3 regions of the Pseudoalteromonas sp. SR41-7 genome follow, and region 1 is predicted to be linked to each of the others. Evidence: predicted binding sites of a transcription regulator. Region 1 holds the regulator's gene; each other region holds the start of a gene.

Region 1 (5,430 bases):
CCCGCTAGAACTGATTCGCCACCAAAACGCTTAACACCTAGGCGTTTGCTTTCTGAATCGCGACCGTTACGAGTACTACCAGCTGCTTTTTTATGTGCCATTTCTAAGTACCTCTAATTAAGCGCTAATGCTAGTGATTTTAACTTCAGTGAACCATTGACGATGGCCCATTTGCTTACGAGAATGCTTACGGCGTCTAAATTTAACAACCTTAATCTTCTCACCGCGACCATGTGAAACAACCTCAGCTGTTATCTTGCCACCGTTTACGAACGGTACACCGATCTCGATTTTCTCACCATCAGCAACTAAAAGTACTGAATCAAATTCTACTGCCGCACCAGTTTCAACGTCTAATTTTTCAAGACGAATCGTTTGACCTTCAGTCACACGATGCTGTTTACCACCACTTTGGAAAACCGCGTACATAATTAACTCCGTCTGTGCACCCTCAAATCGGCGCAACTAAAATATTCTTCGATAGGGCGCGAAGTTTACGCTAACGCGAAATAACTAGCAAGCCTATTTTGTAATTAAAATGAATAAAAAGTACCTGCTTTGAGAGCAATTCAATATTTACCCCATTTTATATTAATTGGCCCTTTTGCCAAGCGCTTTTTAACTCTTAGCCGAAATAAATTAATGTACTCAAATATGACCCTCACAGCTCAATATCTAAGCACACCATAAACTGTATATTGATTATCAATTAATCAGTTATCTTGGCTAATTCAGTCTAAATTAAGTACTTTAATAGTGTTTTTTCAATCAATCGTCACAAAATATCGAGCTAGTGCATTTTTTGTTGTACAATCTGCGCCGTTCACACATAAAAATTGGCTCGGAGATCAATGGATATAAAAGCTATCCAGGCGTTAATCGAAAGCGATATGAATGACGTCAATCAACTTATACATGCGCAAATGCGCTCAGATGTGGCGTTAGTTAATCAGCTTGGTTTATATATAGTTAGCAGTGGCGGCAAACGCGTTCGTCCAATGCTGGCTATTTTAGCAGCCAAAGCGCTCGGTTATCAGGGTAAAGATCACATAACACTTGCAACAATTGTTGAGTTTATCCATACAGCAACGCTATTGCATGATGATGTTGTAGATGAATCAAACTTACGACGTGGCACGCCTACAGCAAATGCTGAATTTGGTAATGCTGCTAGCGTATTGGTTGGTGACTTTATTTACACTCGCTCATTTCAGCTTATGGTTGGCCTTGGAAAAATGCAGATTATGCAAGTACTTGCCGATGCAACAAACATTATTGCTGAAGGTGAAGTATTGCAGCTGATGAACTGCAATGACCCAGATACGACTGAAGCCAGCTATATGCAGGTTATTTACTCTAAAACGGCTAAATTATTTGAAGCAGCTACAGGCCTTGCTGCCATTATCACAGAGCAAGACCAAGCGACACTTGATGCACTAAACCTATACGGTATGCATTTAGGTACTGCGTTTCAACTAGTAGATGACGTACTCGATTACAATGCAGATGCTGAGCAGCTAGGTAAAAACATTGGCGATGATTTAGCTGAAGGCAAACCAACCCTTCCGCTTATTTATGCTATGCAACATGGTAGCGAGCAGCAAACACAGCTCATTCGTGATGCAATAGAGCACAGTAATGGTATGGAGCATTTAGAAGAAATTTTAACTGCACTAAAACAAACTAATGCGCTTGAGTTTACAATGCAAAAAGCAGAGCTTGAGGCCGAAAAAGCCATTGCCTGTTTAGACTTTTTAGCTGAGTCTGACTATAAGCAAGCACTTATAAGCCTTGCCCGTATTGCGGTTGACCGCGACCACTAGTTTTAACTAGTTACACAGTGTGACATTAATTCTGAGCAATAAAAAAGCCTGCAAATGCAGGCTTTTTTGTTGCTTAAACTGGCTATTACGCCATGAAATCAACACCTTCTTTGATGTCTTTTTTCAGAGTTTCAAGCATGTCATTTTTTGCTTTTGTTTCAAATGCGCTTAGTTCGCCGTAAGAAAGAATTTCTTCTACGCCGTTTTTACCTAAACGTACTGGATGTGCAAAGTACTCTGCATCGCCATTTTCAACAGCAACGTAAGCGTAATCTACAACTTCTTCACCTTGTAGGCCTTTAACTAAAGACATACAAAAACGAGCTGCAGCAGCACCCATAGATAGCGTAGCTGAACCACCGCCTGCTTTAGCATTTACAACTTCAGTACCCGCATTTTGGATACGTGGAGTAAGTGCAGCAACTTCTTCATCAGTGAAAGAAACACCTTCAACTTGAGAAAGTAGAGGCAGAATAGTTGTGCCTGAGTGACCACCAATTACTGGTACTTTTACAGTTGCTACGTCTACGCCTTTAAGTTCAGCAACAAATGCTTCTGAACGAATAACGTCAAGCGTAGTAATACCGAATACGCGTTTAGCGTCGTAAGTACCTGCTTTTTTGAATACTTCAGCAACAATTGGAACTGTGCCATTTACTGGGTTAGTAATAATACCTACTAACGCTTTAGGACAGCTGGCAACAATGCCTTCTGCTAAAGTTTTGATGATGCCAGCATTTACATTGAATAAATCAGCACGATCCATACCTGGTTTACGTGGCATACCCGCTGGGATAAGAACGATGTCAGAGCCTTCAAGCGCTTTATTTAAATCGTCTGCGCCAAAGCCTGCAACTTTAACATCTGTTGGGATGTGAGAAAGGTCAACCGCAACACCTGGTACCACTGGTGCAACATCATAAAGTGATAATTCAGAGCCAGCTGGTAAGCCTGTTTTTAATAATAAAGACAACGCTTGGCCGATACCGCCTGCAGCACCTAATACAGCAACTTTCATTGGAATTCTCCGTAATTTGAGGTAGGAAACATTTGTGGCTCTTAAGATAATGAAATTAGCGACTAAAAACAAATTTATCCTGTCTATTTCAAGTATATTTTCGACCATAGTCGTAAACTTATGTGATTTAACGCATCAAACTGGCAAGTTAACTAAACAACTGCTGCATAATTATTCATTTTTGTGTAGAATTTGCGGCATAAATAACAAAAACGAATAAAGACTATGCAACCACAAGATAAACAAGAAGCACTGGTAAAAGCATTTAAATCACTATTAAAAGAAGAAAATTTTGGCTCTCAAGGCGAAATAGTTGATGCGTTAAAAGATCAAGGTTTTGACAATATAAGCCAAAGTAAAGTATCACGCATGTTAAGTAAATTTGGCGCTGTACGCACACGTAATGCCAAACAAGAAATGGTTTACTGCTTACCTGCTGAAATGGGTGTACCTACGGCTAAAAGCCCATTACGCCAATTAGTAATCGACATTATGCACAACGAAATGATGATCATCATTCGTACCAGCCCAGGTGCTGCTCAGCTTATTGCACGTTTATTAGATTCATTAGGTAAAGCAGATGGCGTACTAGGAACAATTGCAGGCGACGATACTATTTTTATCGCTCCTGCTAAAATATCTGAAATAGATGTAACACTTGAACGTGTTCGCATTTTATTTGATACAGTTTAATAGCAAACTAAATTTGTTTTAAAAACCCTATTGAAGGTGCAAAGAAAGCAGAGCCCATATCGGCTTGAGTAAAATCAAGCCAGTGGTCGTAGCAATCCCCTTCCCCTAAACGACTATTAAGTACTTTTTCAAATGCGGTGCCCGTACAAGCGCATGTAATTGATAACATTCCCTGCTCATACACGTCGCCATAAGGCATGCTTTGATTTAATAGTAGCGGTTGTCCGTCTTCGTCTTTTAGCTCACTTCGCGAAGCATGGCTGGTTTCGACCGCTGGAGTAATTAGCGTGTTATCAAGACGCGTACGTCCCATTATTTGCTCTTGCTCACTCAATGATAAATGCTGCCACATAGTTAAATCATGTTTATAACGCTGAACATGAATATAACTCCCCTGATCTTCAAAGCTACCAGGGTTGCTGATTAAAGCCGTAGCGCGCTTTTTTCTTCCATGTGCGGTGTCGCCACCATAAATAAAACCGTTAAAATCACGACCATCTAAAAAACGAAAATTACGAATTTGCTCCACCAGCTCAACATCGGGGGCAAATAATTTTAAAATTTGCAGCGCAAATAAATGGTTAACATCTTCACGGTCAGAGCGAATTTGCACAAATAAATCGCACGGTTGTACGCTCATTTGGTGATCGCTATGGGTTATATTGGGAAAGCTCTGTAATTCGCTTGGAATGTATTCAGGGAGGATATGCGGCCAGTATTGCGCACCAATAGCAACCATACAAGAGAGCATTGATTCTGAAAATTGATCGCTAAACTCTTCTTCTATAGCGCTTACTTGTTTTAACTTTGCGCGAAGTGATTCGTCTTGACCATCAAACACATTAAAAAATAAGTGCAAACCGTGTAAGTTTGCTTCAGCACAAATCCCTGATTGCGCTTGCGCCATTGTTATTCCTTAGTTTTACAGATAAAAACACAGCGAATAACAAATTAATTACGATTCGAAAAAATTCACCGTGTGAGGTTTTATTTTTATTATAACCTGATCATTATTTTCAAATGACTGGCCATATTGTGCAGCAACTTCAATTTCTTGTTCATCAATAACAAGCGAATAAACATACGCCGAACCAACAAAGCGACGACTTATGATTGTAGCTCGCTTGCTGAATTTGTCACTTTGGTTATCTGCCACTAATTCTATTTGATGAGGGCGCACATATATAAGCCCTGCACTTACATTATGCTTACTCTCAACATAAGATTCGACTAAACCAAATGGTGTTTTATATTCAGTTGCGGTTAACACTTCTGCGCTTAAGTATATGCCCTGACCCAGAAACTCTGCAACCTCCTTTGAACATGGAGCTGCAAAAAGCTGCTCAGGCGTGCCTTGTTGCTCAATTTTACCGCGATGCATAATGGCCAGTGTATCTGAAAAGGCAAATGCCTCTTCTTTTGAATGTGTAACAAATACAGCAGATACTTGAGTTGCCTTAATAATTCGACGTATATCAGCAATTAATTCAAAGCGTACTTGTGTGTCGATATTTGAAAAGGGCTCATCAAGTAGCAATAAACTAGGCTTATAAGCTAATGCACGAGCAATAGCTACACGCTGCTGTTGACCACCCGATAACTGGTGTGGAAACCTGTCAGCACAGCCAATTAAATGTACAAGCTTAAGCATTTCATCAACGCGTTGCTGCTTTTGAGCTTTGCTCATTTTACTAAGCCCAAATGCGATATTATTTGCCACCGTTAAATGCGGAAACAGCGCATAATCTTGAAACATCATGCCGATGTTACGGTGCTCAGGTGAGACAAAAGATTGCTCATCACTCACTAATTTACCGTCTATAAAAATAGACCCTTGCTTAGCTTCAATTAAACCTGCAATCGCTTTTAACGTGGTCGTTTTGCCACACCCACTCG
Region 2 (5,430 bases), on a different contig from region 1:
GTGCTTGCTCTGGAGAGTTAGTCCAAGTCCATACTTGCTCAGTTGGTTGGCACCATGGATCTTCAAGCTCACCACCTTCGTGCGAAATATGCCAAGCGTTAGCATCACGGCTATAAATTTTTGTAGCAGATGCTGAACACGGAATGTCACGCTCTGCTAAGTAATCAAGTAATGATTCACGACTCGATAAGTCCCACTCACGCCATGGCGCAATTACTTTTAAATCTGGAGCAAGGGCTGCAAAACATGATTCAAAACGAACTTGGTCATTACCTTTACCAGTACAACCATGAGAAAGTGCATCAGCACCTACTTTACGTGCAATTTCAACTTGTGCTTTAGCAATAATAGGACGCGCCATAGACGTACCTAGTAAATAAGTACCTTCGTAAATCGAGCCCGTTTTAAGTGTTGGATAAATGTAATCACTTACCATTTCATCTTTTAAATCAACTACGTAACATTCTGAAGCACCTGAAGCGATTGCTTTAGCTTCTACGCCTTCAAGTTCTTCTGCGCCTTGACCTACATCCGCTACAAACGCAACAACTTCACAACCGTAGTTTTCTTTTAACCATGGCACGATAGCCGATGTATCAAGACCACCTGAATAGGCTAAAACGACTTTTTTAATTGAACTCATAGGTGTTCCTTAACAAAATTTGGATTTAGTAATGTAACTAGCAAAGCATTTTGCGCGTGCATGCGATTCTCTGCTTGTTGAATAATTTTCGATGCTGGACCATCCATTACCTCAGAGGTAATTTCAAATTCACGGTGTGCCGGTTGGCAATGTAATACCGTAGTTGCACCGGTTTGATCTAGCAATGCCTGATTTAATTGATAAGGCATATATTTTTCTTTAACTTGCTCAAGCGGTGTTGTATCACCCATTGATACCCATGTATCTGCATATACAACGTTTGCACCAACAGCCGCTTCAACACGGTCACTTACCATCACTGATGCGCCATTCATTGCCGCTATTTGCTCTGCCTTTTTAAGGATTTGCGAATCAGGCGAGCTGCCTTTTGGCGTTACAGCAACAAAATCAGTGCCAAGCGTTGCCGCTAAAAGCATTAATGAATGAGTTACATTGTTGCCCTCACCTAAGTAAGCCACTTTAAGCTCGCTCACATCGCCGTGAACTTCTTGAAGCGTTAAAAAATCAGCAAGCGCTTGGCATGGGTGGTATAAATCACACAAACTATTTACTACCGGTACTGATGCGTATTCACCTAATGTAGTTAATGTGCTGTGCTGATTTACGCGTGCAACAATACCATCGGCCCAAGTAGAAATATTAAGTGCGAAATCTTTAATTGATTCACGTGCACCCATAGCGCCATTTTGCTGATCTAAATAAACTGCATGGCCACCAAGGCGGTTAATACCTATATCAAACGATAAGCGAGTACGTAAACTTTGTTTTTCAAACAATGTTACGATTGATTTTCCCGCTAATACATTGCTGTATTTTTCTGGTTTTGCTTTTATATCTTGCGCTAACTTTAATAAATTAAGTGCGCCTTCTTGGTCTAACTCTAAACCCGTTAAAAAATTCTCAAACATAATAAACCTATGGTGTAATCTTAGTTCCGACATGCTCGCCTTGTAGCAGAGCAGTTAAATTTTCTGGCTTTTGCCAGCTGGAAATATACACACCGCGTCGTAAATGTTGGGCAGCGTGAAGGCTGGTCTTAACTTTGACCTCCATCCCGCCCACAATTACTCCATTTGTAATTAAAGTATCAATGTGTTTTGTGTCAAGTTGATGTAACGGCTGTTTATTTTCATCAAGCACTGCTTCAACATCCGTCATAAAAATAAGCTCGGCATTTAAGTTACTAGCAATAGCCGCTGCTGCTTCATCTGCATTTACGTTGTACCAAAGCCCTTGCTCATCAAAGCCTATAGAGCTAACAATGGGTAGGCGACCGATTTTAAGTAAATCATTAACAATAGAATCGTCGTTGCTTTTACATTTACCCACCAAGCAAAGCGCTTTTAGCTTTTGAGTGGCAGTAACACCTGCCTCAAAAAGACTTAAGCCGACAGGCTTGTGCCCAGCACTAATAGCTTGAGTCATTAATTGTTTATTAGCGCAACCTGCAAGCGCACCCACTATATAAGGCATTTGCTCTGCTGGGCTAATACGTAATCCTTGGTGTTTAGCACTGGCAAAACCCGCTTGTTTTAACCATGTATCAACTAAAGCGCCACCGCCATGTACAATCACAAACTCATCATTTGTTTGCTCATTTAATACATCAAACAACGCTTTTGCTGCATTTTCTGTATTAAGTACTGCACCACCTAGTTTAATTACCCACGTTTTTTTACTCATTTAAAACGCTCCTTTTAAACCAGTGGTATGATCTAAATTCATAGAAATATTAATACACTGCAAAGCTTGTCCAGCAGCGCCTTTTAATAAGTTATCAATAGCAGACATCACAATTAACTGCGTTCCTTGTTGCTGCCAGCCAATATCAACAAATGGCTGCTTAGCTACACCTTTAATTGAAGGTACTTTATCGCCTAATAAACGAATTAATGGCTCGCTCGAAAGTACTTGATAAGCCGATGCAACGTTTTCCTTGGTAACGCCTGGCTTAAGCTGTACATAAATAGTTTCTAAAATACCGCGCGGAAAATTACCTAGATGCGGTGTAAACAACACTTTGTGGCCAAGGTGTTGTTCAATTTCAGGGCCGTGGCGATGGTTAAACAAACCATAAGGTGCAAGCGACACTTCACAAAAATGCGTTCCTACACTGGCTTTACGCCCTGCGCCTGTAACGCCCGAAACCGCATTAATAATAATACTTTCGCTGCTTAATAAGCCTGCTTGCTTAAGCGGTTTTAGCGCATTAAGCGCTGCTGTTGGGTAACAGCCTGCAACAGCAATTAGCTTTGCATTAGCGATAGCATCATGGTTCCACTCAGCTAGACCGTAAGCCGCTTCATTTAAAAGCTCTGGATGTTGATGCTCAAAACCATAGTAAGTAACGTAGTCGTCATTGCTTGCTAAACGATAGCCACCAGATAAATCAAATACCTTTTTACCCATAGCTAAAAATTGCGGCGCTAGATCAACACTTACTTTGTGATCGGTACATAAGCATACGTAATCAGCATCACTTTGAATGTCATCAAAAGCTGATACGCTAAGAGGAAGTAAAGGGCAGTCTAGTAAGCCAAGGTGCTCTGGGTATAAATCACTTAGCAATTTATTTTTATCTAAGCTACCCTCAGATACATAACAGCCTGTTAAAGTTAAGTTTGGATGCTTAGCAACTAAACTTGCTAACTCTGCGCCGCTGTATCCGCTTGCGCCAATAATCACTACATTCATTTGTTACTCGTTATCTTAAAATTAATTACTACTTATCTATAATGTTCGCTTAAACTAGCTTAGACGCTAATTAAGTCTTTTTTATTAATGAATTTTGATTATCGTCGCATTATTTTCATGGCGTTACTTTTAATATATTTATGCTTAAAAAGTGAATTGATATTCATCATAAATACTTTTATATTGTTATGCAATTAAATTGAATAATAATTTTGGATTTTTTTATGCCTTTGCCTTCGTTTATTTCCATGTACCAACAATTGATTGCAGCCCCTTCTATTAGTGCTATTGAAGACAACCTGTGTATGAGCAATAAAAACGTAATTGAACTCCTAGCCAGTTGGTGCGAAACAATCGGTTTTACGTGTGAAATTATAGAATTAGAAGGAGGTAAAGGGCGCTATAATTTATTAGCAAAACGCGGAGAAGGTGATGGCGGATTAATGCTAGCTGGTCATACCGACACAGTGCCTTTTGATGACAGTCGTTGGAATCATAATCCATTTAAACTTACCGAACTCGATAACAAATTGTATGGGCTAGGAAGTATTGATATGAAAGGTTTTTTTGCTTTTGTATTACAAGCGATTAGTGAACTTGATGAAAAGCAGCAAACTCAGCCTATTTTAATCCTTGCCACCGCCGACGAAGAAACAACGATGGCTGGTGCACAACAAATATGTAAGCACCCGAATTTAAAACCTGCGCGTTGTATAATAGGCGAACCTACTGATATGACGCCAGTATTTATGCACAAAGGCCATATGAGTACAGCAATAAGAGTGGTTGGTCGCTCTGGGCATAGCTCCGATCCCGAACGTGGTCTTAACGCCATTGAAGTAATGCATAAAGTGATTACAAAATTGATGATCTTAAAAGAACAATTAAAGCATAAGTATTCAATAAACCACTTCGAAATCCCTTATCCAACATTAAACTTAGGTAATATTCATGGCGGCGATAACGCGAATAGAATTTGTGGTTGCTGTGAAATGCATATAGATATGCGCCCATTACCAGGTTTAAGTGTACAAGAACTACAAGCATTAGTACTCGATGCAACGAAAGAGATAAATCAGCAATACCCAAATGCGGTGAGCGTTATTGATTTACATGAACCAATACCGGCATTTAGTGGGAGCACCGACAGTGCTTTAGTAAAAATGGCTGAAAAAATAGCGGGGCAAAAAGCGGTCGCAGTAAATTACTGCACTGAAGCGCCGTTTATCCAGCAACTCGGTTGTGAAACGATTGTAATGGGCCCAGGCTCAATTAACCAAGCACACCAGCCTGATGAATTTTTAGCGATGGAAAAAATAAAACCATCACAACAAATAATCACTGATCTTATAAAAGCAAATTGCTTTAGCTAATAAGATTACAATAAAGGCGCCAATTGGCGCCTTTATTAATACAGAACTAAGGCCTAATCACCTTTAACTTCTAAGTTAATAAACTTAACTAGTTCTTCAGGTTGCCCTACTAGCATCATAACTTGTTGGTTAATTTCCATCATAGTTTTACCTTCAGGTAGCTTTGCAGACACACTGAATGAATTTAAACCTTTCGCAAAGCTAGTTAAAGCCTCTGCAATATCTTCAGTTACAGGAGCTTGTTGTAACTGTTGCTCTAGCGTCATTTCCATTTGCTCAAGCGTCATACCTTGCTTTTCAAGCTCGCTTGATAGTAAATCTTTTAATTTACCTTGGTTATTTAAGGCAAAGCTAACATTACGCGGCTCTAATTTACTCATTGCTTGCATAACAAGTGTTTGCTGCTGTAATTCTTGTTCATACGTCAGCGGTTGATCACCCGCTTCTTGCTGCGCCTTACTAATAGCCAATGAAGCATCCATTAACGCTTTTGAATTAGCTAAACCCATATCCATATTAAAACTAACAATGTCTTTTGCATCAAGCTTAACTACTACATCACTATTGCCAGACTCTTCATCGTAATCAAGTGATGAATGTAAGTCGTAACTTGCCGACGCTAACATTTCGTTTGTATCAGCTGGTAATTTTGATACGAAGCTTTTATCAAACTGAAAGCTTTTTACATCAAATGATGTA
Region 3 (5,430 bases), on a different contig from region 1:
TGCCCGATGCGCCAATACCACCAAATGGTGCTGCGCTTGACGCGCCAGTAATTGGGCGGTTCCAGTTAACAATACCAGCGCGAATACGACGTAAAAAATGGTCGTAATCTGCTGCACTATCACTTAATAAACCAGCCGATAAACCAAAGGTTGTATCGTTTGCTTTATCAATGGCTTGGTCAAAGTCGTCAAAGCGGAATACTTTTAAAAGTGGTCCAAAATGCTCTTCATCTGGGAAGTCACTAATATTTGTACACTCAATAATACCTGGTGTTACAAAGCCAGTATTAGCTGTGTGCTCAAGCTCTACTAATACTTGAGCGCCAAGCTCAACAAGCTCGTTTTGCGCTTTAACCATGCCCGCTGCTGCCGCTGATGAGATCATAGAGCCCATAAATGGCTGGTCTGCATCATCGTAGTTACCTACTTTAATCGCTTTAGTTGCAGTGATAAGGCGCTCTAAAATTACATCGCCTTTGCTACCTTTAGGTAAAAACAGTTTACGTGCACATGTACAACGCTGGCCGCTTGAGATAAACGCTGATTGAATAATATCGTGAACAACCGCTTTAGTGTCTTCAACGTCAGTAATAATAAGTGGATTATTACCACCCATTTCTAGCGCTAAAATTTTACCCGGTTGACCCGCAAACTGTTCATGTAAAATATGACCAGTACGCGAAGAACCCGTAAAGAACAAGCCATCAATCCCTTTGTGAGCAGCAAGGGCTTTACCCGTTTCTACTTCACCTTGAACGAGGTTGATTACACCGGCTGGTAAGCCTGCTTTTTCCCACAGTTTAAGCGTAAGCTCGGCAACTTTAGGAGTCAGTTCAGACGGTTTAAATACAACCGTGTTACCTGCTAAAAGCGCTGGCACAATGTGGCCATTAGGTAAGTGACCCGGAAAGTTATACGGACCAAATACGGCTACAACCCCATGTGGCTTATGACGAATCATCGCGCGGCCAAGTGGCATTGCGTTTTCTACGTCGCCAGTGCGCTCTAAAAATGCTTTTTCAGAAATGGCAATTTTACCAACCATAGCACCCGCTTCTGTGCGCGTTTCCCACAGTGGCTTACCTGTTTCTTGTGCGATAGTAATAGCGAGCTCTTCGCTGTTTTCTTTTAATTGCGCTGCGAATGCTTTAATTATTTCTAAACGCTCAGTAAAGCTTTTATCAGCCCATGCATAAAACGCTTCGCGCGCTGCATTTACTGCGGTGTCTACTTGCGCCGCAGTTGCTGATGATGCCTGCCAAATAACGTCGTTATTTGCAGGATTTACTGAATTAAATTCTGTGCCTTGGCCTTGTGACCATTGACCATTAATAAATTGTGCAGGATGAGTCATATACTTTCTCCTAAATTAAATCGTGGTTGCACTAACAATATCGCCAGTTTGCAAATGCAATGCATCTGCTACTTCTTGCGATAAAATAAGGCTTTTTGCGCGCTCGTCAAATGTCATTGGTGCAACGGTTGCTCTAAAATCTTCAAGCTTTTCGTTAGCTAGTAAAACCATGGTGTCGCCAGTCATTTCGCCAATTTCAACGTTAAAGTTATTTGCATTACGAATCGTCGCAATGTTATCTACTTTTGCTTCAACCGTTGGGCCGCCGTCAAAAATGTCTACGTAGCCATTAAACGTAAAGCCTTCGCTTTTTAATAACTCGATTGCTGGGCGTGTGTTGTCGTGTACTTTACCTATTACGGCTTGCGCATCTTTACTTAGCAAATTTACATAAATTGGGTATTTAGGCATTAATTCAGCAATGAAAACCTTTTGGCCAATACCTGTTAGGTAGTCAGCTGTTGGAAAATCCATTGAGAAAAAGTGCTCTTCTAGCCACTGCCAAAAAGGGCTACTGCCGTTTTCGTCAGACACACCGCGCATTTCTGCAATCACTGTTTGTGCAAAACGCTCTTGATGCTGCTTTATAAACATAAAGCGCGCTTTTGAAAGTAGCTTACCGTTACAATTTTTACGATAGCCATCTTTTAAAAACAATGTGCAAAGCTCTGTAGCCCCTGTGTAGTCGTTACATAGCGTTAAAATATCAACCGCTTTGTATACGTCTAATGTGCGCGAAGAGTGAATCACTTTACTTAAGTGATAATGATAAAATGCATCATCAAGCCCTACCGCAGCTTCAATTGCAGACGTACCTACAACATCACCGGTTTCGCTATCTTCAAGAACAAACAGGTAGCCTTCGTCACCGGGTTGTGACGTTTGCTTAGCAAATGAACTTACAGAATGGTCTATTTTCTTTTGCAATAGTTCTTCGTTTAATGGCAAAGACGTAAAACCATGCCCAGATTCGTGGGCAATTTTCAGTAATGCTGAGTAATCATTTTGCTGGATTGGGCGAAGGATCATCATGAGTCCGCTTGCTCCCTTATAAATAACGGTAAATAGGAATTGCAGGGCAAGCGGTGCTTGCCCTTAATTGGTTGGCTTAAGTCGCTTATGCGTTTACTACGCTTGCTACTGCTTTTTCAAAGCGTGCCATACCTTCGCGAATGTCCGCTTCAGGAATTACTAAAGATGGAGTGAAACGTACTACGTCTGCACCGGCAACTAGTGACATAAGGCCTTGCTCAGTACCTGCCACTAAAAACTCTTTTGCACGACCTTTGTATTGCTCGTTCACTACTGCACCAATTAATAAACCTTGGCCACGGATTTCGCTAAATACGTTGTATTTTTCGTTAACCGCGCTAAGTAGTTCATTAAATAATGCTGCTTTTTCTTTTACGCCAGCCAGTACGTCTGGGGTATTTACTGTATCAAATGCCGCTTCTGCAACAGCACAGGCAAGCGGGTTACCGCCATAAGTAGAACCATGTGTGCCTACTTTAAGGTGCTGTGCAATTTCAGTTGTTGTGATCATAGCGCCAATAGGAAAACCGCCGCCAAGTGCTTTAGCCGAAGTTAAAATATCAGGTACTACGTTTAAGCCTTGGTATGCATATAAATCGCCAGTACGACCAACACCTGTTTGAACTTCATCAAAAATAAGCAGTGCGTTATGTTTAGTACATAAATCGCGAACGCCTTGAGCAAACTCATCAGTTGGTGAAACAATACCGCCTTCACCTTGTAGAGGTTCCATCATTACGGCACATGTTTTGTCGCTGATAAGCGCTTCAAAAGCAGCTAGGTCGTTGTAATCGCAATGTATAATGTCGCCAGGCTTAGGGCCAAAACCATCTGAATATGCAGCTTGGCCGCCAACAGTTACGGTAAAGAATGTACGACCGTGGAAACCTTTGTTGAACGCGATGATTTGTGATTTTTCTGCGCCAAACTTATCAAGTGCAAAACGACGCGCTAATTTAAGCGCGGCTTCGTTTGCTTCTGCGCCAGAGTTGGCAAAGTAAACTTTTTCAGCAAATGTCGCATCAACCATTTTTTTAGCTAGGCGAAGTGCCGGCTCATTGGTCATTACGTTAGATAGATGCCAGATTTTTTCGCCTTGCTCTTTTAATGCGCCTACTAATGCAGGGTGGCAATGGCCAAGACAGTTAACTGCAATACCACCAGCAAAGTCGATAAACTCTCGACCTTGTTGATCCCATACGCGAGAGCCTTCGCCTCGAACAGGAATTACGCTTGAAGGTGCGTAGTTAGGAACCATTACGTGATCAAATAATTCGCGATTGACTGTCATTTTATTTCCTCTTAATTGTGAGCAACACAAAACATCAAAATAGGTGTTTGGTTAATATTTGTAACCAACTTTATAGGCAAGATCAGTAACCTGATAATTGCGCAAAATTGCTTTGTGGTTCAATTTTCAGACGCACATTATTTCAGAATTACTTATATCTGTCTCGTTAAAAACTTTCATGTATCCCTTGAAAATAAAGGGCTAAAGATATTATTTCATAGATAGTGAATAACTATTTGCATAGCTATTTATGCTTATTTTTAGGCAACTAACCGCATGAGTACAGAGGCGCACACGCTTTAATCGGCAAATATGTAATATAACAATAAGATGAGAATGAATGGTTAGTCGCAAAAAAATTAACAAAAAATTCAGATTTTTAGTCAATTTGAATAGCTAAATTGGTAAAATTACTCGATTGGAGGGTTTTTAGTTCCGTTTTAGTGAACTTAAAGTGCGAAAACCAGCTTAGAGCTTCATCAGGTTCAATAAGTTGATGTTCTTTTAAATTAAGATATTGAGAATAGCACCGTGCCTTTAGCATTACTTCTGTTAATGGCAGTAATGTATCGCCCTTATCTACCCCATTTACTAGCTGCTGCATTACCCCTTTAAACGGTAAATATTTAAAAGCCATTTTGTCTATTACCTTAGCGCTTACTTCTATCGATTTATTGCTAAGTAGAGTAGTTAAAAATAGCGGGTCGGGCTGAAGCTCTAATAATGCGGTGTGTAAATCTTTTTGGTTTTCATTTCGGGCTAGCTGTACTTTACGTTGCCATATTTGCTCAAACGTTTTTAAGTACAAGCGCACTAATGCAATTCGCCCTACATCTAAAAGCATACCAAGGGTAAATGCATGAACGTCATTTACATTATTAATTTGTGCAATTTTTTGCGCTGCAATCGCGTTTGCCATCGCGCTGTCGCGTAGCCGGCGTTTTAATAACGAAAATGGTTCGGTGCTATGTGGCATCCAATGGCGGGCAGCAAATGTAGGAATAACTAGCTGTAAGTTATCAAGGCCAATATAACGAAGGGCGAGCGATGGCTTATCTACTTTTACAGACGTGTTTTTACTACGTTGATTACGATAGTAAGGTAAATTAACGAGCGTTACTAACTCCCTACCCAACCAGCTTATATCATTAACCAATGGCTCTAAACGCCCTACCGACGCTGACTTTACCGCTAATATATCGAGTATATTGGCAATGCCATCTTCAATACCTATGGTGCTATGAATTACGCCATCTATATCTTCGAGCTGCTTATATATAGCTGTTTCAATTGTTTTGTGCAGTTGCTCACTGGCTTGAGCGCGGTACTTATGATGTGCAGTACTGCTTTGCTGGCGTTTATTCTGTGCGGCCACTTCAACCTGAAGCAAGGTACGCTGCTTCATGGGTTCGCCGTAATCTATATCTAATGTATGAATGAAACCAATTTGCTGATGCGCAAAGCTATGCCCAAGCAATAAGTCATGAGCTCGTTGGCTTAGTATTTTGGCAGTACGCTGCTGGGCTACAAGTTCAGTCATGACATCCATTAATAAAGTATAAAATGCTATGTGTATTATAACATTAGAAGCGAGTTAAAAAGTTATCAAGCAGTTCTAAGCCTTGAGCAGTTAAAATAGCTTCGGGATGAAACTGCACACCTTCGATAGCAAGTTCATTGTGTAACAACCCCATAATTTCGTCAAACTCGCCTTGCTCAGTTTGAGTCCATGCGGTTACTTCAAGCTCTTTAG

Evidence for each region. The regulator ArgR, encoded in region 1, controls arginine synthesis, uptake and breakdown. The targets are predictions, from matches to a motif close to ANTGAATANNTATTCANT.
Region 2: argC (N-acetyl-gamma-glutamyl-phosphate reductase) is a predicted target of ArgR. The motif match lies at 3,509-3,526, and genes of this name have one in related genera.
Region 3: H5092_RS14390 (aspartate aminotransferase family protein) is a predicted target of ArgR. The motif match lies at 3,913-3,930, and genes of this name have one in related genera.

Annotation. Positions count from the first base shown of each region.
Region 1 is NZ_JACJEF010000002.1:173,833-179,262, reverse strand. It holds gene rpmA (50S ribosomal protein L27) at 1-101, opposite strand, end outside; gene rplU (50S ribosomal protein L21) at 118-429, opposite strand; gene ispB (octaprenyl diphosphate synthase) at 852-1,823, shown strand; gene mdh (malate dehydrogenase) at 1,909-2,841, opposite strand; gene argR (transcriptional regulator ArgR) at 3,067-3,534, shown strand; gene H5092_RS03505 (Dyp-type peroxidase) at 3,542-4,441, opposite strand; gene H5092_RS03500 (ABC transporter ATP-binding protein) at 4,490-5,430, opposite strand, start outside.
Region 2 is NZ_JACJEF010000001.1:255,563-260,992, forward strand. It holds gene H5092_RS01160 (argininosuccinate synthase) at 1-643, opposite strand, end outside; gene H5092_RS01165 (ornithine carbamoyltransferase) at 640-1,572, opposite strand; gene argB (acetylglutamate kinase) at 1,580-2,347, opposite strand; gene argC (N-acetyl-gamma-glutamyl-phosphate reductase) at 2,348-3,358, opposite strand; gene argE (acetylornithine deacetylase) at 3,583-4,731, shown strand; gene H5092_RS01185 (hypothetical protein) at 4,785-5,430, opposite strand, start outside.
Region 3 is NZ_JACJEF010000010.1:110,450-115,879, reverse strand. It holds gene astD (succinylglutamate-semialdehyde dehydrogenase) at 1-1,354, opposite strand, end outside; gene astA (arginine N-succinyltransferase) at 1,370-2,386, opposite strand; gene H5092_RS14390 (aspartate aminotransferase family protein) at 2,472-3,677, opposite strand; gene H5092_RS14385 (HDOD domain-containing protein) at 4,057-5,217, opposite strand; gene H5092_RS14380 (aminodeoxychorismate/anthranilate synthase component II) at 5,261-5,430, opposite strand, start outside.